Regions from separate parts of the Stenotrophomonas sp. K-6 genome, predicted to be linked through region 1. Evidence: predicted binding sites of a transcription regulator. Region 1 holds the regulator's gene; each other region holds the start of a gene.
The links. The regulator FliA, encoded in region 1, starts transcription of late flagellar genes. The targets are predictions, from matches to a motif close to TAAAGTTTNNCNNNCNNNGGCCGATAA.
Positions count from the first base shown of each region.

Region 2: AC13F7_RS00525 (methyl-accepting chemotaxis protein) is a predicted target of FliA. The motif match lies at 2,025-2,051, and genes of this name have one in related genera.
Region 3: AC13F7_RS04920 (HDOD domain-containing protein) is a predicted target of FliA. The motif match lies at 2,558-2,584, and genes of this name have one in related genera.
Region 4: AC13F7_RS12425 (methyl-accepting chemotaxis protein) is a predicted target of FliA. The motif match lies at 2,754-2,780, and genes of this name have one in related genera.

Region 1 is NZ_JBSPUC010000002.1:25,545-31,001, reverse strand. It holds gene AC13F7_RS05535 (chemotaxis protein CheA) at 1-1,053, opposite strand, end outside; gene AC13F7_RS05530 (protein phosphatase CheZ) at 1,059-1,673, opposite strand; gene cheY (chemotaxis response regulator CheY) at 1,673-2,065, opposite strand; gene AC13F7_RS05520 (RNA polymerase sigma factor FliA) at 2,082-2,828, opposite strand; gene AC13F7_RS05515 (MinD/ParA family ATP-binding protein) at 2,825-3,712, opposite strand; gene AC13F7_RS05510 (AAA family ATPase) at 3,699-5,354, opposite strand.
Region 2 is NZ_JBSPUC010000001.1:119,872-125,328, reverse strand. It holds gene AC13F7_RS00540 (aldo/keto reductase) at 1-563, shown strand, start outside; gene AC13F7_RS00535 (NAD(P)/FAD-dependent oxidoreductase) at 656-1,564, opposite strand; gene AC13F7_RS00530 (Rrf2 family transcriptional regulator) at 1,554-2,006, opposite strand; gene AC13F7_RS00525 (methyl-accepting chemotaxis protein) at 2,188-4,320, shown strand; gene AC13F7_RS00520 (LysR substrate-binding domain-containing protein) at 4,351-5,253, opposite strand; gene AC13F7_RS00515 (MFS transporter) at 5,380-5,457, shown strand, end outside.
Region 3 is NZ_JBSPUC010000001.1:1,121,714-1,127,170, reverse strand. It holds gene AC13F7_RS04925 (phospholipase D family protein) at 1-1,347, shown strand, start outside; gene AC13F7_RS04920 (HDOD domain-containing protein) at 1,349-2,428, opposite strand; gene AC13F7_RS04915 (Glu/Leu/Phe/Val dehydrogenase dimerization domain-containing protein) at 2,762-3,859, shown strand; gene AC13F7_RS04910 (S8 family serine peptidase) at 3,944-5,457, opposite strand, start outside.
Region 4 is NZ_JBSPUC010000003.1:448,742-454,198, reverse strand. It holds gene AC13F7_RS12440 (SOS response-associated peptidase family protein) at 1-39, shown strand, start outside; gene AC13F7_RS12435 (response regulator) at 47-427, opposite strand; tRNA gene AC13F7_RS12430 (tRNA-Leu) at 552-638, shown strand; gene AC13F7_RS12425 (methyl-accepting chemotaxis protein) at 692-2,542, opposite strand; gene AC13F7_RS12420 (PAS domain S-box protein) at 2,810-4,954, opposite strand; gene AC13F7_RS12415 (Tex family protein) at 5,178-5,457, opposite strand, start outside.

The sequences.
Region 1 (5,457 bases):
GTGATCGATCGCGTTGCGGACCAGATGGACCAGTGGATCGGCCAGCGCTTCGACCAGGTTGCGGTCCAGCTCGGTCTCGGCACCGATCAGTTCCAGCTCCACTTCCTTCTTCAGCGAGCGCGCGACATCGCGGGCCACCTTGGGGAAGCGCGAGAACACCTTGCCGACCGGCTGCATGCGGGTGCGCATCACCGCCGACTGCAGGCGGGCGGTGGCGATGTCCAGGGTGGAGACCGCGCGGTCCAGCTCTTCATCGTGCAGGCGCGCGCGCAGGGTCTTGAGCCGGTTGCGCGAGAGCACCAGTTCGCCGATCAGGTTGACGATCGCATCCAGGCGTTTGGTATCCACGCGCACGGTGTGCTCGGCCTCGGCGACCGGCTTGTTGGGCGCCGGCTTGTTGGCGGCAGGCGCGGCGGGCGCTGCCACTGCACGCGGCGCCGGGGCCGGTGCAGCCGTCACGGGCTTGGCACCGGGTGCCGCGCCGCCGTGCAGCTGGTCGAGCAGGGATTCGAACTCGTCCTCGCTGATCATGCCGTCGTCTTTCCTGGCGGCGACCGCGGTCGGTGCGGCACCGCCATGCAGCTGGTCGAGCAGTGCTTCGAATTCATCGTCGGTGATCAGCTCACCGCTGCTGGGGCCGGCGGCGGCGCTCGGTGCGGCCGCCGGCGTCGCCGGGCCGTTGACGTCGAACTGTGCGATCAGCTCCGGCGGGGCATAGCCCGGCTCGGTGCCGGCCGAGACCGAGTCCAGCATCGACTGCAGATAGTCCAGCGACTGCTGGGCCGCGTCGAAGTGATGGGCTTGCAGCGTGGCCTGGCCCGAGCGCGCCATGCCGAGGGTTTCCTCGGCGGCGTGGCACAGCTCGACCATCGCCTGGATGCCGAGGAAGCCCGCGCCGCCTTTGAGCGTGTGGAACCCGCGGAACACGGCGTTGAGCTGGTCACCGTCCTGGGGCGCCTGCTCCAGCGACACCAGCTGTTCGCCAAGGCGATCCAGGATCTCCTGGGCCTCGAGGATGAAGTCGGCAGCGATATCGTCCGGAACAGCACTCATGATCGTTAAAGTCCCAAATCGGAGAGCAGGTCGTCAGCGTCGACCTGTGAAACCTGGTGGCGGTCCAGACCGGTCACGGCCGGGCCGGCCAGACCGTTGTCGCGCTTGTGCGCGGTGTCGTCCTGCGGCGGCAGCCCGAGTGCACCGAAGCCTTCATGCACGCGACGCACGATGCCCACCACGCGGCGGATGATCTGCCCGGTGAGATCCTGGTAGCTCTGGGTGAGTGCGATCTCGGTCAGGTTGTGGCGGATGCGGTCCAGCTGCTGGTCCTGGTCGGCCGTCACGCCATTGGCGCGCAGCTGCTCGGTGAGCGTGCGGCATTCTTCGGCCAGGTCCAGGGTGCGGTGGGTGGCCTGTTCGGTCATCGCCACCACGTGATCCAGACGCGCGCAGGCATCGTCCAGTTCGCCGGCTTCGCTGGGCAGGCTGGGCAGCTCGCCCAGTGCCTGGCCCAGCTCGCGGGCAAGCCGGTTCAACCCGGCCATCATCGGCTGGGTCCGCAGTGCGGCCAGTGCATCGATTTGCTGACGCCACGCTGCTTCGTCGCCCGATTCCAGCGCGGCCAGTGCATCCTGCAGGCGCTGCACCAGCGCTGATTTGTCGCTCAGGGTTTCCATCAGGCGCTCGCCGCCAGACGTTCGAAGATCTTGCCGAGCTTTTCTTCCAGGGTCTGGGCGGTGAACGGCTTGATGATGTAGCCGTTGACGCCGTTCTGGGCCGCTTCGATGATCTGCTCGCGCTTGGCTTCTGCGGTCACCATCAACACCGGCAGGGTCTTGAGCTTGGCGTCGGCGCGGATGGCCTTGAGCAGGTCGATGCCCGTCATCACCGGCATGTTCCAGTCGGTGACCACGAAATCGAACGGCTGGCTCTGCAACAGCATCAGCGCGGCATGCCCGTCCTCGGCTTCGGCGGTGTTGGTGAAGCCCAGATCGCCCAGCAGGTTCTTGACGATACGACGCATGGTCGAAAAATCGTCGACGATCAGGATACGCATGTTCTTGTCCAAAGCTCTTTCCTCGGTCTTAATGGTTCTCGAGGCCGGCGTCGGCCGCCTCGAAGATTTTCAGTCGGCCACGCAGGCGCAGCACGGCCTGGCCATGGATCTGGCACACGCGCGATTCGCTGACGCCCAACACGGCGCCGATCTCTTTCAGGTTCAGTTCCTGCTCGTAGTACAGCGACAGGACCAGCTGTTCGCGCTCGGGCAGCAGTCCGATGGCGTTGCCCAGCTCACGTCCGAACTCACCGCGCTCCAGCACCTGCTGCGGGGTCGGGCCGCCCTGGGCAACGGTGTCCAGTTCGCCCTGGTCCTCGATCCGTGATTCCAGGCTCAGCACCTGGCCGCGCGAGGCATCTTCCATCAGGCGCAGGTAGTCCGGCAGCGGCATGTCCATCGCGGCGGCCACTTCCGTGGCGCTGGCGGCACGGCCGGTGCTCTGCTCAAGCCGGCGGATGGTGGCGGCGGCGTCGCGGGCGCGGCGGTGGACCGAGCGCGGTACCCAGTCGCCACGGCGGATCTCATCGATCATCGAGCCACGGATGCGGATCGAGGCATAGGTCTCGAACGAGGCGCCCTGGTCGGCGTCGTAGCTGCGCGACGCTTCGATCAGGCCCATCATGCCGGCCTGGATCAGGTCGTCCACTTCCACGCTCGCCGGCAGGCGGGCGGCCAGGTGATGGGCGATGCGGCGGACCAGGTCGGAGTGCTGGGCAATGCACTCGTTGGCTGCGACCCGCTGGACCTCTTTGTATTGTGCGGCGCCTTTCATGCGGTCACCCCGCGTTGCTTGAGGATGCGTTCGAGGAAGAACTCAACGCCGCCACGTGGCTCGGTCGGGGCCTGCCAGCGTGCGGTACGGCGCGCGATCTCGGTCAGTGCCAGCGCCGAGGGGCTGGACGGGTAGGCCTTCACCACCGGCTGCTGGCGCTGGACCGACAGGCGCAGCCAGTCGTCCTGCGGCACGCAGCCCAGGTAGTTGAGCGAGACATCGGCGAGGAACTTCTCGCAGACGCGGGTCAGCTTCTCGTACAGCACCCGGCCTTCATTCGGGTCGCGCACCATGTTGGCGACCACCTGGATCCGGTCCACGCCGCGTTCGCGCGAGAGCACTTTGATCAAGGCGTAGGCGTCGGTGATCGAGGCCGGCTCATCGCAGACCACGACGACGGTGTCCTGGGCGGCCTGGCAGAACGTCAACACGCCGTCGGTGATGCCCGCGGCCGTGTCCACCACCATGATGTCCAGCTCACGCTCCAGCTCGGAAAACACGTTGATCAGCCCGATGTGCTCGGCCTGCTGCAGCTCGGCCATGTTGCGGCGGCCGGAGGCGGCCGGCACCACCAGCAGGCCGCCGGGGCCTTCGATGATGACCTCCTCCAGCGTGCAGCGCCCGGCGATCAGGTCGGCCAGGGTCACGGTCGGCTTCAGCCCCAGGATCACATCGACATTGGCCAGGGCCAGGTCGGCATCCAGCAGCAGGGTGCGTTTGCCCATGCTGGCAAGCGCCACGGCCAGGTTGGCCGAAACGTTCGTTTTGCCCACGCCGCCCTTGCCGCCGGTGACGGCGATGGTGCGGACCGGGCCCAGCGGCTGGCTTCGGGTAGCCGACAACGGGAAGGTCTGGGTCAGCTTGGCGTACTCACGCGACGGCATGGTTCAACTCCGGGTTGCAGGGCATATCGGCCGCGCGGCGCAAATCTTCAAGGCGAAGTACAAGATTGGCCGCACTGGCACGGTGCAGGTCTTCAGGAACGTCCTGGCCATCGGTGACCCAGGTGATCGGCAGGCGGTGGTCCACGGCCACCGACAGGGCGGTACCGAAGCGCCCGGTCTCGTCCAGCTTGCTCAGCACCACACCCTGCGGGTTGGCGGCGCTGAAGCGGCGGACCACCTCGTCCATGTCGCCGAAACTGGTGTTGGCCGGCAGCACCAGCAGGGTGCGGATCTGCTCGGCGGCCCGCAGCCACTGCAGCTGGGCGGCCAGCGCACGGTCGCGCGGGCCCAGGCCGGCGGTGTCGATCAGGACCAGTTTGTAGTCCTTCAGGCGTTCCAGCAGCTGGTTCAGATCGCTGCCACTGCTGGCCTCGTGGACGGCGATGCCGAGCTGGCGGCCGAAGCCGTACAGCTGCTCGCGGGCGCCGATGCGGCCGGTATCGGTGGTGACCAGGGCCACATCGCGGGCGGCGTGGGCTTCGGCGAAGCGCGAGGCCAGCTTGGCGATGGTGGTGGTCTTGCCGGCACCCGTCGGGCCGACCAGGGCGATCACGCCGCCCGCTTCGAGCGGGTCGACCGGGGCGATCGGCAGCTTCTTGGAGAGCAGGCCGAGCATCAGGCCGCGGCCACGGTGGGCTTCGGTGTCCAGCGGAATCTGCATGGCCACGTCACGGCTGATGCCGGCGTCGAAGCCGTATTCATCCATCAGGTCCAAGGCGGCCGCACGGACCGGCGAGCCGCGCAGGCGTTCGTCGGTGAAGCGGTGCATCTCGCGCTCGATGACGTGGCGCATGCCCGCCACTTCGTGACGCAGCTGGCGGAGTTCTTCGTCGTCGCGCGGGATCAGGCTCAGCTCCGGCACGCTGGCCACGACCGGTGCCGGTTCGTTGGCGGCGGCCGCGGTGGTCACCGGCAGCGGCAGCGGCAGCGCCGGCGGTACGGCGGTGGCCACGATCGCGGCCGGGGCGAGCACCGCCGCGGCCGGCAATGCGGGCTCGTCCATTTCATCCAGTGGTGGATCGATCACGAAACGGGCGCGGTTGATCGCGGCGGGCGCGGCAACAGCCTCCACCGGCTCGGCGGGCGCCGCCGCCGCGGCCTGCTCGACATTGAACGGCGCGAAGATCTGCTCCGGCAGCGACGGTTCGTTGACAGCCGGGTTGAGGCCTGCGCGGGCCAGGGTGGCGGCAAAGCCATCACTGCCGCGCGGCGGCACTACTTCGTGGGCGGTATCGAGCGTGCGGCCGGTCGCGCCGACAGCGGCGCGCGCCAGGGCGGCAACGGCCGAAGTGGTGGCCGCGACCGGCTCGGGCGTGGCGACCGGGGCCTTGCGACGGGTCACCGCCGCGATCACGGCATCGGCGGCGCTGCGTGGGCGCGGGGCCGGCGGCGGAGCGACGTCCTTGCGGGCCGCTTCCAGGGCACGCTGCACGGCGTCTTCATCGTAGTTCGCCGCCGCCACGATTTCGACACCTTCCGCGATCCGGCGGTTGGACAGGATCACGGCGTCCGGACCGTGTTCCTTGCGCACCAGGTTCATGGCCGAGCGCATATCGGAGGCGACGAAGCGTTTGATTTTCATGCTGTGGTACCGGGACTGGGGCGGCGGAGTGGTGGAAGGGAAACGCTGGTTGTCGGTGGTCTGCACGGTCAGGGATTCCCTTTATTTCCTGCTGCGGTGAATT
Region 2 (5,457 bases), on a different contig from region 1:
TGGAGACCACGCTGGCCGCGTTCGGCCGCCTGATCGAACAGGGCAAGGTGCGCGCGATCGGTGCCTCCAACTACAGCGCCGAGCGCCTGCGCGATGCCTTGAGGGTCTCGGCCGACTACAAACTGCCGCGCTATGAAACGCTGCAGCCGGAGTACAACCTGTACGACCGCGCCGGTTATGAGGCCGGGCTGGAAGCGGTGGTGCGCGAGGCGCAGCTGGGCGTGATCAGCTACTACTCGCTGGCCAGCGGTTTCCTCAGTGGCAAGTACCGCAGTGCGGACGATGCCTCCAAAAGCAGCGCGCGCGGCAAGAGCGTGGTGGACAAGTACGTCAATCCGCGTGGGCTGCGCATCCTCGGTGCACTGGACGATGTGGCCAGCACGCATGGCGTGAGTCCTTCGCAGGTGGCGATCGCGTGGTTGATCGCGCGCCCGGGCATCACCGCGCCGATCGTCAGCGCCACCAGTGTCGAGCAGTTGAAGGAGGTGCTGGCGGCCGCAAATGTCGCGCTGTCGGCACAGGATGTGCAGCAGCTGGATGCGGCAAGCGCCGAACAGGCCTGAGCCCACCGACAGGTGTGACGGACAGCCGCCGCAGGGCGGCTGTTTCCGTTTGGGGCGGGCCTGCCGCTCGCAGACCGGCCACGCCCCTGATCCTAGCGGCTGGCCCGGCTGTCCTCGGCGACCAGCGCATGGTGCAGGCTCACCCCGGCGCGCACGCCTTCGGCGCTGGCCAGGCTGATATTGCCCACCAGCGTTGCATCGCCCGCTGCGTAGATGCCGGGCACGCTGGTCTGCTTGCCCGCATCGACCTGCACCAGCACGCCGATCGGACTGTCCTCCAGCACGCAGCCGAGCTGTTCGACCAGCGGCGTGCTCATGTGCTGGCGCGCGGTAACGAACAGCGCGCGCAGTTCAACCCGGCGGCCATCGGCGAGCACGGCGGCACTCAGGGCCGGTGCCTCGCCTTCCAGCCCGACCACGGCGTCGTATTCGATGCTGACCCCGCGTCGCTGCAGCGCGGCCAGGTCATCGGCCTCCAGCGTCATGCCGTGCGCGAACAGGGTGACGTCGCCCCAGTCGGCGAGCAACGCCGCCATGGTGGTCGACTTCTCATGCCCGCCCAGCAGACCGATCGCGCCGCCCCCGATCTCGTAGCCGTGGCAGTACGGGCAATGCACCACGCTGTGGCCCCAGCGCTCGGCCAGGCCAGGCAGGTCGGGCAGTTCGTCGCGGATGCCGGTGGCCAGCAGCAGCTTGCGCGTGGCCCAGATGTCACCGTTTTCGGTGCCGACCACAAAGCCATCCACGGTCGGTTGGGCGGTGGTGACCGTGTCGCTGACCCAGCGCACCGTGGGGTAGCCCAGCAGCTGGGTCTTGGCGTTGCGCAGCAGCTCGGCGCCGGCAATGCCGTCCTGGCCGAGCACGCCGTGCGACTGCGCGGCGAAGCGGTTGCGCGGCAGGCCGCTGTCGATGACCAGCACCTCGCGGCGGGCGCGCGCCAGGATCAGGGCGGCGGACAGGCCGGCGAAACTGCCGCCGACGACAATCGCATCAAACGTCATGAGGAACTCCTGCAGCGTGGTGGGCCAGGTGGCGGGCGAAGGCCTCGCCCAGGGTGGCCAAAGTGGTGTCGTGCAGGCGGGCCTCGAGCAGGGCCTGGGCCTGGCGGTAACTGTCGTCGAGGGCATCGTTGACCACGCGCTGCACCGGGCAGCCGCGGCCGGTCTCGCGGGCGCCGGTGTGCAGCAGCGCAGGCGCGCCGATGGCCACGTACACGTCATACAGCGTGATCTGCGCCGGTTCCCGGGCCAGCTGGCTGCCGCCGCCATGGCCGCGCACGCTGGTAACCAGCCCGCCCTTGTGCAGGGCAGACAGCAGGCGCCGGATCACCACCGGATGAGTAGGCAGGCAGGTGGCAAGCTGCTCGGAGGTACGCGGGCCGTCCTGGCCGACCAGATGGGCCATCACGTGCAGCGCGTCGGAGAACTGGTTACTCGATTTCATGTAACTACATTAGTTACATATAGTCTATCTGTCCAGTGCCGTTTCGTTCCATATGTGACCAATTTTCATCTACACACGGTCGTCACAACGTTTAATGGAACGGTAACCGTGATAGGCGTCGCACTTCAGCCTGCTCTAGGCAGACCGATACCGCATTGCCCTTCCCTACTTTTCATTTCCCATGACGTCCTCCGCACCGGCGCATCCACGCGCCCTGAGTCTTCAGTTCAAACTGCTGGGCGCGCTGTCGCTTGGCCTGATCATCATCGTCGTGGCCGCCCTGGCCGGGCTCGGTTCAGCGTGGCGCAACCTCTCCACCGAGGTCCCTCCTGAGCTTGCCCGCAAGGCACAGGCCGAGCTGCTCCAGCGCGAGTTCCGCCTGCAGGTGCAGGAGTGGAAGAACGTGCTGATCCGCGGTGCGGACGATGTGCAACGCGAGCGTCACCTGGCGGCATTCGATGCGGAAGGACGCCGCATCGCGGACTTGGCCGGCACGCTCGCCACCAGCCGCGACGAGCAGACCCGCACGCTGGCCGATCAGTTCCTGACCGAGCACCGTGCCCTTGAGGCCCGCTACCGTGGGGCGCTGGAGGCATTTGCCGCCAGTGGCTATGACACCCAGGCGGCCGATGCGCTGGTACGTGGTGCGGACCGCAGCGTTGGCACCACGCTGGACGCGCTGGCGACACGCGCCAACGAACGTGCCGAATTTGAAACCAACGCCACGTCCGAGCGCGCGCGCGCCGCGCTGGTGGCATCGGCGATCACGACGGCATTGGCTGCCGTGGTGCTGCTGGTGGTGCTGGCGCTGTGGTTGCGACGCGCGGTGATCGCACCGGTGATCGCGGTGGAAGCAGCGGCCCGCGCCGTCGCACGCGGCGATCTGGAGCACACGGTGGCGGTGCGCAGCCGCGACGAAATCGGCCGTCTCGGCACGGCGATGAGCGAGGTGACTCGGACCCTCAAGGCCGTACTGGATGCGCAGGCAACCATGGCCCAGCGCCACGACGCCGGCCAGATCAGCTACCGCATGGATGCCGACGCCCTGCCTGGCGCTTACGGCCAGATGGTGCGCGAGAACAACACCCTGGTCGCCAACCACATCCAGGTGAAGCTGCGCGCGATCGAGATCATGGGCCACTATGCGGTCGGTGATCTGTCGGTGGACATGGAGCGCCTGCCCGGCGAGAAGGCGGTGATCACCCAGGCGCTGGACACGGCCAAGGCCAACCTCGGCGCGATCAATGCCGAGATCAAGCGACTGGCCGAGGCAGCGGCGTTGGGTGATTTCAGCCTGCGCGGTGATGAAGCGCGCTACCAGCACGACTTCCGGGAGATGGTCGGCGGCCTCAACCGCCTGATGCGCACCACCGAGCAGGATCTGGGCGAAGTCTCGCGCGTGCTCCAGGCGATCGCCGGCGGGGATCTCAGCGCGCACATGCACGGCGATTTCCACGGCGTGTTCGCGCGCATGCGCGATGACATGGCGCGCACCACCGGCCAGCTGACCACCATCGTTGGCGACATCAAGCACGCGGCCCAGTCCATCCAGACGGCCGCAGGCGAGATCGCCGCGGGCAACAGCGATCTGTCACGCCGTACCGAGCAGCAGGCAGCCAATCTGGAAGAGACCGCCGCCTCGATGGAAGAGCTGACCTCCACGGTGCGCCAGAACGCCGAGCACGCGCGGCAGGCCAACCAGCTCTCGATCAGTGCCGCCTCGGTCGCCTCGCAGGGCGGCGAGGTGGTGAGCCAGGTGGTCACCACCATGGGCGCCATCCAGGCCTCGTCGCGTCAGATCGCCGAGATCATCAGCGTCATCGATGGCATTGCGTTCCAGACCAACATCCTCGCGCTCAACGCCGCCGTCGAAGCAGCGCGCGCCGGGGAACAGGGCCGCGGCTTTGCCGTGGTCGCCAGCGAAGTGCGCACGCTGGCGCAGCGCTCGGCCGGGGCCGCCAAGGAGATCAAGGGACTGATCGATCAGTCCGTGGCCGATGTCGACGGCGGCGCGGCGCTGGTGCAGCAGGCCGGGCGGACCATGGGCGAGATCGTCGGCAGCGTGCAGCGCGTTACCGACATCATGGCTGACATCGCCGCCGCATCGCAGGAGCAGTCGGCCGGCATCGAGCAGGTCAACCAGACGGTGGTGCAGATGGACGAGACCACGCAGCAGAACGCGGCCCTGGTGGAAGAAGCCTCCGCGGCGGCGCGCAGCATGGAAGAGCAGGCCGTCGCCCTGAATGCCGCGGTGGATGTGTTCGTGCTGGATACGGGACGCGGTGCGGTGACCGGATTGCCTCGCGCGGCGTGACGCATGCGTGGTGCCGGCCAGCGGCCGGCACTACCGGACGAAGGGGGTACCCACCATGGCCTGCGCCAGGTGATCCAGGAAGGAGCTGATCCGCGCCGAGACCGCCGTATTGCGGTAGTACACGGCGTGGATCGGCTGGCGGACCTCCACGGTGAGGTCCGGCAACAGCTGGACCAGCGTGCCGGCGTCACGATCGCGGTGGGTCATGAAGTCGGACAGGCAGACGATGCCGACGCCCTCCAGCGCGAGCCGGCGCAGGGTTTCACCGCTGGAGACCGCTACCGCCGGGCGCACGTGCAGCAGCGCGTCGGTCGCGCCGGGCAGCGGCCAGTGATTGAGTGAATCGGGCTCGTTGAAGCCGAGCAGCGTGTGCTCGCCCAACGCGGCCACATCTCGCGGGGTACCGTGCTGCTGCAGGTACGCCGGACTGGCCATCACCCGCAGGCGGCTGTGCGCCAGCGGCCGCGCGTGCAGGGTGGAATCGGCCAGCGGCCCGATCCGGATGGCCACGTCGGTGCGCCGCTCGAGCAGATCGATGTAGCGCTCGCTGCTGTTGAGCTCCAGCGCCACATCGGGATAGCGCGCGCGATAGCTGACCACCAGCGGGGCGATCACGTGCAGCACGAACGGCATCGCCGCATCCACGCGCAGGCGCCCAGCCGGGCGTTGCCGCCGGGCGGCGATCTGTTCCTCGGCCGCTTCCACCGAGGCCACGATCGTGCGTGCCTGGGCCAGGAAGGCATCGCCCTCCTCGGTCAGCTGCAGACGACGTGTGGTGCGGGTCAACAGCGTGGTGCCGAGCTTTTCCTCCAGCCGGCCCAGCGCCCGGCTGACCCCGGAGGTGGTCTGGCCGAGCTGTTCGGCGGCCGCGGTGATCGAGCCACTGTCGATCACCGCAATGAAGGCCTGCATCTCATCCAGGGTCGTTTTCATGGCGGCGGCAGGGTGGAGGTGCTCCATTATTGACCATGGGGCAACAGTGATTGGCGTGAAGGCCGCTTTTTCCGCAAGAGTACGGCGCGCAGACTGCGCAGCCTCACTCCCCACCGGTAACCGTCCATGTCCCGTGGTATCCCCTTGGCCTTGCTGGCGTTGACGCTGGGTGCGTACGCCATCGGCACCACTGAATTCGTCATC
Region 3 (5,457 bases), on a different contig from region 1:
TCCGATGGACTGGATGCGTACGCCGCGCGCGCGGTGATCACCCAGCACGCCGGGCGCAGCCTGGACCTGCAGTACTACATCTGGCACGACGATCTGATCGGCCATCTCATGGCCAACGAGCTGTACCGCGCGGCCGAGCGCGGCGTGCGGGTCCGCATCCTGCTCGATGACATGAACGCACAGGACAAGGACGCGCTGATGATGGCGCTCGATGCGCACCCCAACATCGAGATCCGCCTGTACAACCCGTTCCGCAACCGCAGCGGGCTCTGGCGCCTGGTCGAGATGGTGCAGCGCGTTTTCAGCGTGAATCACCGCATGCACAACAAGTCATGGATCGCCGACGGGCGCGTGGCGATCGTCGGTGGCCGCAATATCGGCGAGGAGTATTTCAGCGCGCGCCCGGACGTGAACTTCCGCGACCTGGACCTGCTGGTGGCCGGCGAATCGGTGCAGCAGGCCAACACGATTTTCGACGATTACTGGAACAGCGATACCGCCGTGCCGATCCGTGCACTGGCGTTCTATACCGAACCGCAGCTGCGCCTGCTGATCCGCGAAAGCGAGCACGAAGCGCGGCTGGACAGTGCCAAGCCTTACCTGGAACGCGTGGCGCGCTCGCAGGCGGAGAAATCGTACTACCGCGATACGCTGGGTCTTCACTGGACGGACCACGTGGATATCGCCTCGGACCCGCCGATGAAGCACCGCCGCGACGATCAGGCCGGTTGGCTGGTCACGCGCCTGGTGCAGGAACTGGAAAGCGCACGGCATAAAGCCCTGCTGATCTCGCCCTACTTCGTTCCTGGTGAGGACGGCACCGAAGGGCTGGGTGCGATGGTCGCGCGCGGGGCCCAGGTCGCGGTCATCACCAACTCCCTGGCCGCCAATGACGTGGCTGCCGTGCACAGCGGTTACATGCATTACCGCGCCCCACTGCTGCGCAGTGGCGTGCAGCTGTACGAGCTCAAATCACGTGGCAATGTCGATGGCGGCGGCCTGTTCGGCAGCAGCGGCGCCAGCCTGCACACCAAGGCCTTCATGATCGATGACCAGCGCGGCTTCGTCGGTTCGTTCAATCTGGACCCCCGCTCAGCCTATCTCAACACCGAGATGGGCGTGCTGTTCGACGATCCCGTGCTGGCGGGGAAGCTGCGCGAGGAATACCTGCACCTGGCCGACCCGCGCCAGAGCTATTGGGTGGCGCTGGGGCCGGATGACAAGGTTCGCTGGCTGGAGCGTGATGCGCAGCCGCCGCATTGGCTGTACACCGAGCCGGAGGCCGGCGTCTGGCTGCGGGCCAGCGCACGCGCGATCAGCTGGCTGCCGCTGGAATCGCAGCTCTAGCTCAGCCGGCCTGCGCCACCTCGAATCCGGGCTCATCGCCCTCCAGCGTTTCCACCGAGCGTCCGTGTACGCGACGCCAGATCCACTGCAGCGCATGCGGCGGCGTGTCGTCCAGTTGTTCCAGCCAGGCCAGTGCCTGGACCTGCCCGATCTGACCATGGCGGCACAGCAGGCTGGCCGCGGCCACCGCCCGCGCGAAACGCAGGCTGGCGGCCAGGCCACTGCCACTCTGGCGGATCAGGGCATCATGCACGGCCTTGGGCAACTCCCATGCCGCGGCAATCCGGCTCGCCACCGGCAGGGTCCAGCTGTCGAGCAGGTCGGCGGCCAGCACGCGCGGCGGCGCGGCCACCTGCTGTTGCGCGCAGGCATCGAGCAGGTGGCGCATCACCAGCGCCGCGCCGAGCCCTTGAGTGAGGCCGAGCCACTGCGCAGCGAAACCGTCCTCATGGGTCACCGTGCGCGCATGGTCGGCGGCGACGCGCGAGGCCAGCAGCGCATGCTCCCAGATCACCGCGCTGAACTGCGGAAACGCGTCGCACTGCAGCTGCATCACCGGCTGCACCAGCACCGCGCTGATGATCTGGCGGATCCCGTCGGTGCCGACCAGGGTGACGGCACGCTGCAGGGTTTCCACCGGCTTGGCCTGCACCCGGTAGACGGGACTGTTGGCGATCCGCAGCAGGTTGCCGGTCAGCACCGGATCCTGCCCGATGATGCTGGCCATGGCGCGGGCGGAGGCGTCGCTGTCGTTGACGGTCTGGATCAGCTGCGGCAGCAGTTGCGGGCGACGCGGCAGATGCTTGGCCGACCAGTCCCGGGCCAGCAGGGACGCGGTGACCGCATCGCGCAGTTCGACCGAATGGCCGACCGCCGCATCGGCCGGATCGCCACTGCGGGGCACCAGAGCGAGCGCGTGCAGGCCCACCTGCAGGGCCGCCACGGGATCGGCTGCCTGGTGCAGGGGCGCGCCAGCGGCCGCGGTTGCCGGGTAGTGCCCGCTTACCGCGCGGGCGGCCGCCGGAGCCGCCGCGGCACGCCGGCGGCGGAGCAGCAGCCCCCCACCCAGCAGGGCTGCCACCACGACCGCGAGGAAGACTGCGCCCGTCACGCCAGGGCTCCTGGCCACGTGGGATACCGCACTTGCCTTGTTGCGACTGCGCCCACGTGATCCGTCCTGCGATTGCCGGTGATGCACACCCTTGCGACGGCATCGGCCTGCACGTCAGCAACTTTAATGGCGGTGGCCATGCCCCCCGCAGCGGAACCCTGACACCACCCTCCGGCGGAATGCTCTAGAATGGCGCCGCGCGACCCGTCCGAGACCCGACGACGTCGCTTTTTTTGTTTTACACCCCACCTTTTGCTGGCGCGTTCGCCGCTGTTCGCCACCGTTCGCACCATCGGAGCCACCATGTTATTTGAAACCCTCGAATCTACCGGTCACGAGCAAGTGGTGTTCTGCCACAACCGCGATGCCGGCCTGAGGGCGATCATCGCGATCCACAACACCACGCTGGGCCCAGCCCTGGGCGGTGTGCGCATGCGTCCCTACGCCAGCACTGACGAGGCCCTGGAAGATGCGCTGCGGCTGAGCCGCACCATGACCTACAAGAACGCGCTGGCCGGCCTCAACGTAGGCGGTGGCAAAGCCGTGATCATCGGTGACCCCAAGCGCGACAAGACCGAAGTGCTGTTCCGCGCGTTCGGCCGTTACGTGGATTCGCTGGGCGGGCGTTACATCACCGCCGAAGATGTCGGCACCGATGTCAACGACATGGAGAACATCTACCTGGAAAGCGAGTACGTCACCGGCGTACACCAGGTGCATGGCGGCTCCGGCGATCCGGCACCGTTCACCGCGTACGGCGCACTGCAGGCGTTGATGGCCTCGATGCAGCACAAGCTGGGCCATGAGGAAGTCGGCAAGGCCAGCATCGCGGTGCAGGGCCTGGGCCACATCGGCATGGAACTGGTGAAGCTGCTGCGCGACCGCGGCGCCAAGCTGTACGTCAGCGACCTGGACAGCGCGCGGGTCGAGCGTGCGGTGACCGAATACGGTGCCGAAGCCGTCAAGCCGGAGGACATCTACGACGTCAATGCCGACATCTTCGCGCCCTGCGCCCTGGAAGGTGCGATCAACCCGGAGACGCTGCCGCGCCTGAGGTGCAAGATCGTCTGCGGCACCGCCAACAACCAGCTCTCCAGCCTGGACGTGGGTGACGAGCTGCATGCGCGCGGCATCCTCTACGCGCCCGATTACGCGGTCAACGCCGGCGGCGTGATGAACGTCTCGCTGGAAATCGACGGCTACAACCGCGAGCGTGCGATGCGCCTGATCCGCAGCATTTACCACAACCTGGGCCGCATCTTCGCGCTGTCGCAGAGCGAAGGCATCGCGCCACAGCGCGCCGCCGATCAGATCGCCGAGTCGCGCATCCTGTCGATCGGCAAGTTGAAGATGCCACTGGGCCGCGCCACGCCGCGGCTGGGAACGCTGCGCGGCAACTGATCTGCTGCGGCGATCAAAACGACGAGGGCGCGATCATGGATCGCGCCCTCTTTTTTGTAGCGCACCTCGCGGTGGGGCCCGCCCTCAGAACCCGGCCGAGTAGCGCAGCTGCACCTGGCGCAGATCGCCCCGCGGGCCGAACCGCTGGTCATAGCCGAACGCCAGGCGCGTGTTGCGGCTCAACCACGATTCCACGGACAGCCCGAACAGGCCGCCCGAGCGCGCCGGCTGCAGGCCGGACAGTGGCGCCCAGGCCTCCACGCCCACGAAACTGGCCTCCTGCACCTGTCCCGTACTGGCCAGGTGCTGCTGCCACTCGGCATAGCCGCGCAGCGACCACCCACCCCAGCGACGCTCGGCACGCATGCCGATCAAGGCCTGGGTGCGCGTACTGACCGCATCGAGCGTCCGCAGGCCGAAGCCCATGCCGCCCTGCTCGCTGAAACCGTCGCTGTCCACGCGGGCATACTCCGCGCCCAGATAGGGCGTCAGCGACGCGACGGCATTGCCGAAGCGATATCCCGATTCCACGCTGGCCGCACTGAAGCTGCCGCCATAGCGTGCGTTGACACCGTATTGGCCCGCGCCGAGCAGCAACTGGCGGTCGATCTCGCGCGTGAACTGGCCTGCCCCCAGCTGCCCCATCGCATAGGCGCGGCCGGTGCCCCAGCCTGCATACAACTGCGCCTGCGACTGGCGGTCGCGCCCACGGTCGCTGCCCCAGTCACGGCCGCCGAAGCTGCGCGTTTCACCGAACGCGAACCCGAGCATGCCGTGGCTGCCCAGCGCCATGTCCTGGCCCATCATCCAGCCCCGGGTGGCCACGCCGTTGCCGGCGAAGCTGCCCTGCCCCGCCTCGCCCAGCGCGCTTTGCCAGGTACCGCGCAGACGCGGTGCGGCCTGCACCTCGCCAACGCGGGCCGACAGCGCACGGCGGTTCATGTCGATGCTGTCGAAGGTCGATGCGGTGGCCAGCGCATGGGCCTTGCCGGACAGGCTGTCCAGGCTCGCCTGCAACGCACCGGCACCCTCCACACGCTGCAGCTCACCGGCCGCCCCCGCGAAGCCGGTGAACGCGCCACCGCTGCCATCGAGGACTTCGAACGCCGATTCCACCCGGGCCGCCGAGGCCAGCGTAATCCCGCTCAGACCGGCCTGCTGGGTCGCACTGATGACATTGATCCGGTCGGTGATCAGGCTGACGTCGTTGCTTTGATAGCGCAGGCTGGTCTGAAGCAGCGTGCCCGTCGCCAGCGCATTGGTCACGCTGGCAAACGTGCCGCTCACGCCACCCTCGGCCTGCAGCAGCGCCTGGGAGCGTCCATCGGCGGGCACGTAACCGCTGAGGATGCTGTCCACGTGCACATTGCCCGCCAGCGACGCCGTGCCGGTGACCTTGAGCGCATTGGCACCCAGCGCCACCACCAGCTGTGCACCGGCACGCTGCACGTAATTGCCCTCGACAGTGGCATCGATGTTGGCGCTGCGGAGGATCACGCTGGCACCGTTGTCCACGTTGCCAGCCACCCGCGTCGTGCCGTTCATGAACTGCAGGGCGGCGTTGCCGGGTGCATCGGCCTGCGGCACGATCAGGACAT
Region 4 (5,457 bases), on a different contig from region 1:
CGCGAGCCGGTCACACTGGCCCACGCCGAAGCCGCGTGAGTGCTGCTCAGCCGGCGACGGAATCGCCGACCTGCGCGCGCGCCAGGGCGGCGTTCAATTCAGCCGTCAGGTACGGCTTGCTCAGGATCACGCCCGAACGGAAGGCATCGGGCAGATGGTCAGTGGCCATGCCGGTGGCCAGGACGAAGGGGATCTGACGCGCAGCCAACGCTGCGGCCACGGACTCACTCGTTTCGTTGTTGGCCAGCCGATAGTCCAGCAGGGCAACCTGCGGCTGGGTCTCTCCCAGCAGCCGCAACGCCTCGCCCACCGAGGCCGCCAGCCCGACCACGATGGCGCCGGACTGGATCAGCTGCATCTGCAGCAGGGATGCGCTCATTTCGTCGTTCTCGACCACCAGTACCCGAAGATCCTGCAGCGCGCTCATAACGACTCCCTGTATGGTTCAGCGCGATGAGTATAGCGTTCTGTGTAGGTGAAACCCTGACAGGAGCTTAAGCATTCAGGCCTGCACAGATGTATGAATTTTGTATACACTACGCGGCCAGCCAGCCGAAGTGGCGGAATCGGTAGACGCAGCGGACTCAAAATCCGCCGCCCTTAAAAGCGTGTGGGTTCGAGTCCCACCTTCGGCACCATGGAAAACCAGAACGCCCCGGATCGACGGATCCGGGGCGTTTTTCGTTAACGCTCAGACCAGCCGAAGCGTCGGATGTGCGGCATTGGCCGCCGCCGCTCGCGCCACCCCGCCCGTCGCCCCCACCCGGAACGCCGCCACCGTCTGCAGCAACTGGGTGGACTGCTCTTCCATGCTGCGCGCGGCGGCCGACGCTTCCTCCACCAGGGCGGCATTCTGCTGGGTGCTCTCGTCGATATGCTCGACCACCTGGTTGATCTGCTCGATGCTGTCGCTCTGCTCACGCGCGGCCGTGCTGATATCCGCCATCAGATCGCTTACCCGCTTCACGCTGACGACGATCTCGTCCATCGTGCGCCCGGCGCTTTCGACCTGGCGCGTGCCCGCCCCGACCTTCTCGACCGAATCCCCGATCAGCTGCTTGATCTCCTTGGCCGCCTCGGCCGAGCGCTGCGACAGCGAGCGGATTTCCGAGGCCACCACGGCAAACCCGCGCCCGTGCTCACCGGCACGTGCCGCTTCCACGGCTGCGTTGAGCGCCAGGATGTTGGTCTGGAAGGCGATGCCGTCGATCACGCCGATGATGTCGACGATGCGGCGCGAGGAGTCATTGATCAGCGACATCGTCGATACCACCTCGTTGACCACCTGACCACCCTGCGCGGCCACTGCCACTGCCCCACCCACCAGTTGATTGGCCTGCACGGCGTTGTCGGCGGTACGCCTCACGGTGGCCGTCAGGCCCCTCATGGAAACGGCGGTTTCTTCCAGTGCGGCTGCCTGCTGCTCGGTGCGAACGGAAAGGTCGCTGTTGCCTTCTGCGATCTCGCTGGCACCCACTGCGATGGTGTCTGCCGCCAGCTTGATCTGGGCGATGATGCCGGCCATCGCTTCGACCAGCGCATTGATGCCTGCGCAGAGCTCGCCGATCGGCCCGCTCTTGTCCTGTGTGTCGATATGCCCGGTCAGATCCCCGCTCTGGGCGGCCGCGACCACTTCGCGCGTCTGGGACACCGCCGCCTGCAGCGCCTGCGTGTCGCGTACCTGCGCGGTGATGTCGGTGGCGTACTTGACGACCTTGAACGGCCGCCCGTTCATATCGTAGATCGGGTTGTACGAGGCCTGGATCCAGACCTCACGTCCGCCCTTGCCCAGTCGCTTGTACTGGCCCGCATCGTACTCGCCACGGCCGAGTTTCAGCCAGAACGCGCGGTACTCGGCACTCTCGCGATATCCGGCCTCGGCGAACATCGAATGGTGCTGCCCGCGCACTTCGTCCAGCGTATACCCCATGGCCGCGAGGAAGTTCTCGTTGGCCGCCAGGATACGGCCGTCCAAGTCGAACTCGATCACCGCCTGGGACTTGTTGATCGCCGCCAACTGGCCGGCAAAATCGGCGGTCTGGAATTTCTGCGCGGTGATGTCGGTGGCGAACTTGACCACCTTGTAGGGCCGCCCGTTGGCGTCGAAGACCGGGTTGTACGAGGCCTGGATCCAGATATCCCGCCCCCCCTTGCCGATGCGGCGGTACTGCCCCGCGTCGAACTCACCGCGGCCCAGATTGGCCCAGAAGTCCCGGTACTCGCTGCTCTGCGCGTACTCGGGATCGACAAACATGGCGTGATGCCTGCCTTGGATTTCCTCCAGGGTGTAGCCCAGCGTCTGCAGGAAATTGTCATTGGCGTGCACGATGGTGCCATCGAGCTGGAACTCGATGACCGCCTGCACCCGATGCAGGGCCTTGACCTGGTCTTCCAGCTCGCACTGACGCTGTCGGGCGGCGGAAACAGCGCCCTCCGTGCTGCGGCGGGAAGCGAACAATGCGGCGAAAGCGTGTCGCGGGGACCATGCACCTCTATCGGAGGCACGGTCGGGCACATGCGTGTGCAAGCCTGAAGTAAGCATCGTTAGACCTCGGTGTCCGTTTAGCGAATAGGTCAACCCCGGGCGGTGGCCCGGTAGCGGTATTCCGTTGGCTGGACTCACGAAGATCGCCAGTGCGGCTGACGTTGCTTCAGTGCGCTTCAAACACCGCGCCAGGCGGCGGCAATGAACCGTTCGAACAGGTGTAAAGCCAGATATCCACGTGAGTGTGCAGGCAATGACTGCGAGTCATATAACGGCCGCGATTGCGCGAGCTTTAGGGCGCGCCGCAGTTCACCCTGAACCGGCTCACTCGCCACCCTCCGAGCCGTCCTGGCTCTCAAACACCTCCACGTCCCCCGCCACCAGAGTCTCCACCTGCACGTTGTCACGCCCCATCGCCTTGGCCCGGTAGCACTGCGCATCGGCGGCGGCCACTGCATCGTCCACGCTCATGCTGCCGCCGATCCGGGCGATGCCGATGCTGGCGCCCACCTTCAGCCGCTGCAGGTCCCAGGGAATGGACAGCCCGCGCAGCGACTCCAGCAGGTCGCTGGCGATCCGGCGCGCGCGTTTGAGCGAACAGCCGGCCAGGATCACCGCGAATTCATCGCCCCCCAGCCGCGCCACGATGTCCGAATCACGCACGCCATGGCGCAGCAGACTTGCCACCGCCCACAGCACGGCATCGCCGGCGAGATGACCATGGGTATCGTTGACCGGCTTGAAGCGGTCCAGATCGATGTACATCAGTGATGCCGACTGCCCGGTCCGCGCGACCCGGGTGATCGCCTGCTGCAGGTGGGCTTCAAACCCGCGCCGGTTGCTCAGTTCGGTGAGCGGGTCGACCTCGGCCAGGTGCCGTGCTTCCCGCTGTCGGGCGCGCTGCTGGGTGACATCACGGATGACCCAGACCGCGCCGGTCGTCTGCCCGTCCTCGCCGCGCAGCCAGGCGCGGGTGACATCCACCGGCAGCAGGTGGGCCCCCACCGACAGCAGTAGATCCGAATGGAGATCGACCGCATTGCTCTCCGGGTCCAGCAGCACCGCCAGGTCCAGCGGCGAGCGCGGCGCGTATTCGGTGGTCAGCTCCATGACGTCCTGCAGCTGACTGCCCGCCAGCGACTCGGCGCCCTCGCCGGCCAGCGCGCGCGTGGCTGCGGCGTTCGCGTACTGGATGCCACCGTGCAGGTCCAGGGTCAGCACCATGTCGGCGACCGCATCCAGGGTGACCCGGGTGCGCTGTTCTGATTCGCGTAGCTGCTGGCTACTCTGGTGCTGCACCGTCACGTCCTGGATCTGTGACACGAAATGCAGCGGCTCGCCGCTCTCCGAACGCACCAGCGAGACCGACAGGCGCCCCCAGACTAGGTTGCCGGCCTTGCCCAGGTAGCGTTTGTCCATGTGGTAGTGGTCGCGGCGCCCGGCCAGCAGATCGCCAAGCAGGGCCAGATCGGTGTTCAGGTCATCGGCGTGGGTGAGAGTCTGGAAATCGATCAGCAGCAGTTCGGCACGGGTGTAGCCGAGAATCCCGCACAGCGCATCATTGACGTCCAGCCAGCGCCCTTCCAGCGAGACCAGGGCCATGCCCAGCGCTGCCGAGGAAAACGCACCGGCAAACTTCTTCGCCGCCACGTACGCCCGTTCGCGCACTTCCAGCAGCGGGGTCAGATCCACTGCCATGCCGACGTAGCCGATCAATCCGCCCGCACCGTCGAGCGGACTGATCGACAAGCGGACCTGGCGTCGTTCACCATCCTTGCGCACGAAGGTCCACTGGCGTGACCACGTCCCCTGCGCCGCCCGTGCAGTGAGTGCCTGGAAGATGGTCGGCAGGCGCCCATCGGCATCGGTGTCGGCCTGCAGATAGGCGCGCATCTCATCAGGATCGTGGAACTGCCCAAGGTCGAGCCGGCCGATCACGTCCTCGGCGGCGTAGCCCAGCAACTTCTGTGCTCCGGTGTTGAACAGATTGATCACGCCGTTGACGTCCGTGGCGATCACCGCCACTTCGTCGGACGCATCGACCACGGCCTGCAGCCGCTGGCGCATCTCCGCCGCGTCCTGTCGGGCCTGCTGCAGATCGGTGACATCGGCATGCGCGCCGGCCATCCAGACCGGCCGGCCCTGCGCGTCCCGTTCGTAGACACGCCCGCGATCCTGCACCCATATCCAGTGCCCGCGCTTGTGGCGCATCCGGCACAGGCTCTCGTAATGCGCCGAGCGCCCCGCCAGGTGCTCGTCCAACAACATGTTGGACTGCGCCAGATCCTCGGGATGGACCAGCCGGAAAAAGGTCTCCGGCGTGATCGGCGCCAACTCCTCACGTGTATAGCCGACGATCTGCGCCCAACGCTCGTTGACCCGCATCAGGCCGTCGGGAATGTTCCAGTCCCAGGTGCCGGCCGCAGTGCCCTCGATGATCATTTCCAGGCGTCGGGCGTGTTCAGCCATGGCCGGCAGGGCGGCCTCGGCTTGAACACTGTGGCCCGGCCGGTCGCCCGGTTCTGCCTGTTTGTCGGTCATCTGGCCTCCCCGCCGCCCGTCCACCATACGGGCATTCAACAGGAAGTCTGCGTAAACGCACGTCAAACCAGAAGTGCCTTCGGCACGAACGGGTGGCCAGAAACCCCAAAGGCCGCCCGAAGGCGGCCTTTAAGGTGTACCCGAGCCGGACTCAACCGCCGCGCTTGGCCCGCGCGAAGGCATCGGCCAGCGCATTGTTGGCCGGCGGCGCGGCACTGCCCGGCCGCGGGCCGGACGGGGTGCCACGACCACCACCGCGCGGCCCATTGCCTGCCCCACCCTCGCGGCGACCGCCACCGGCTGGGCGCGCATCGCGCTCGCCGGGGGCCTTGGCCGGGGCAGGGGTGTCGTCCAGGCGGCGGGTCAGCGCGATGCGCTTGCGCGCCACGTCCACCTCCAGCACCTTCACCTTGACGATGTCACCGGCCTTG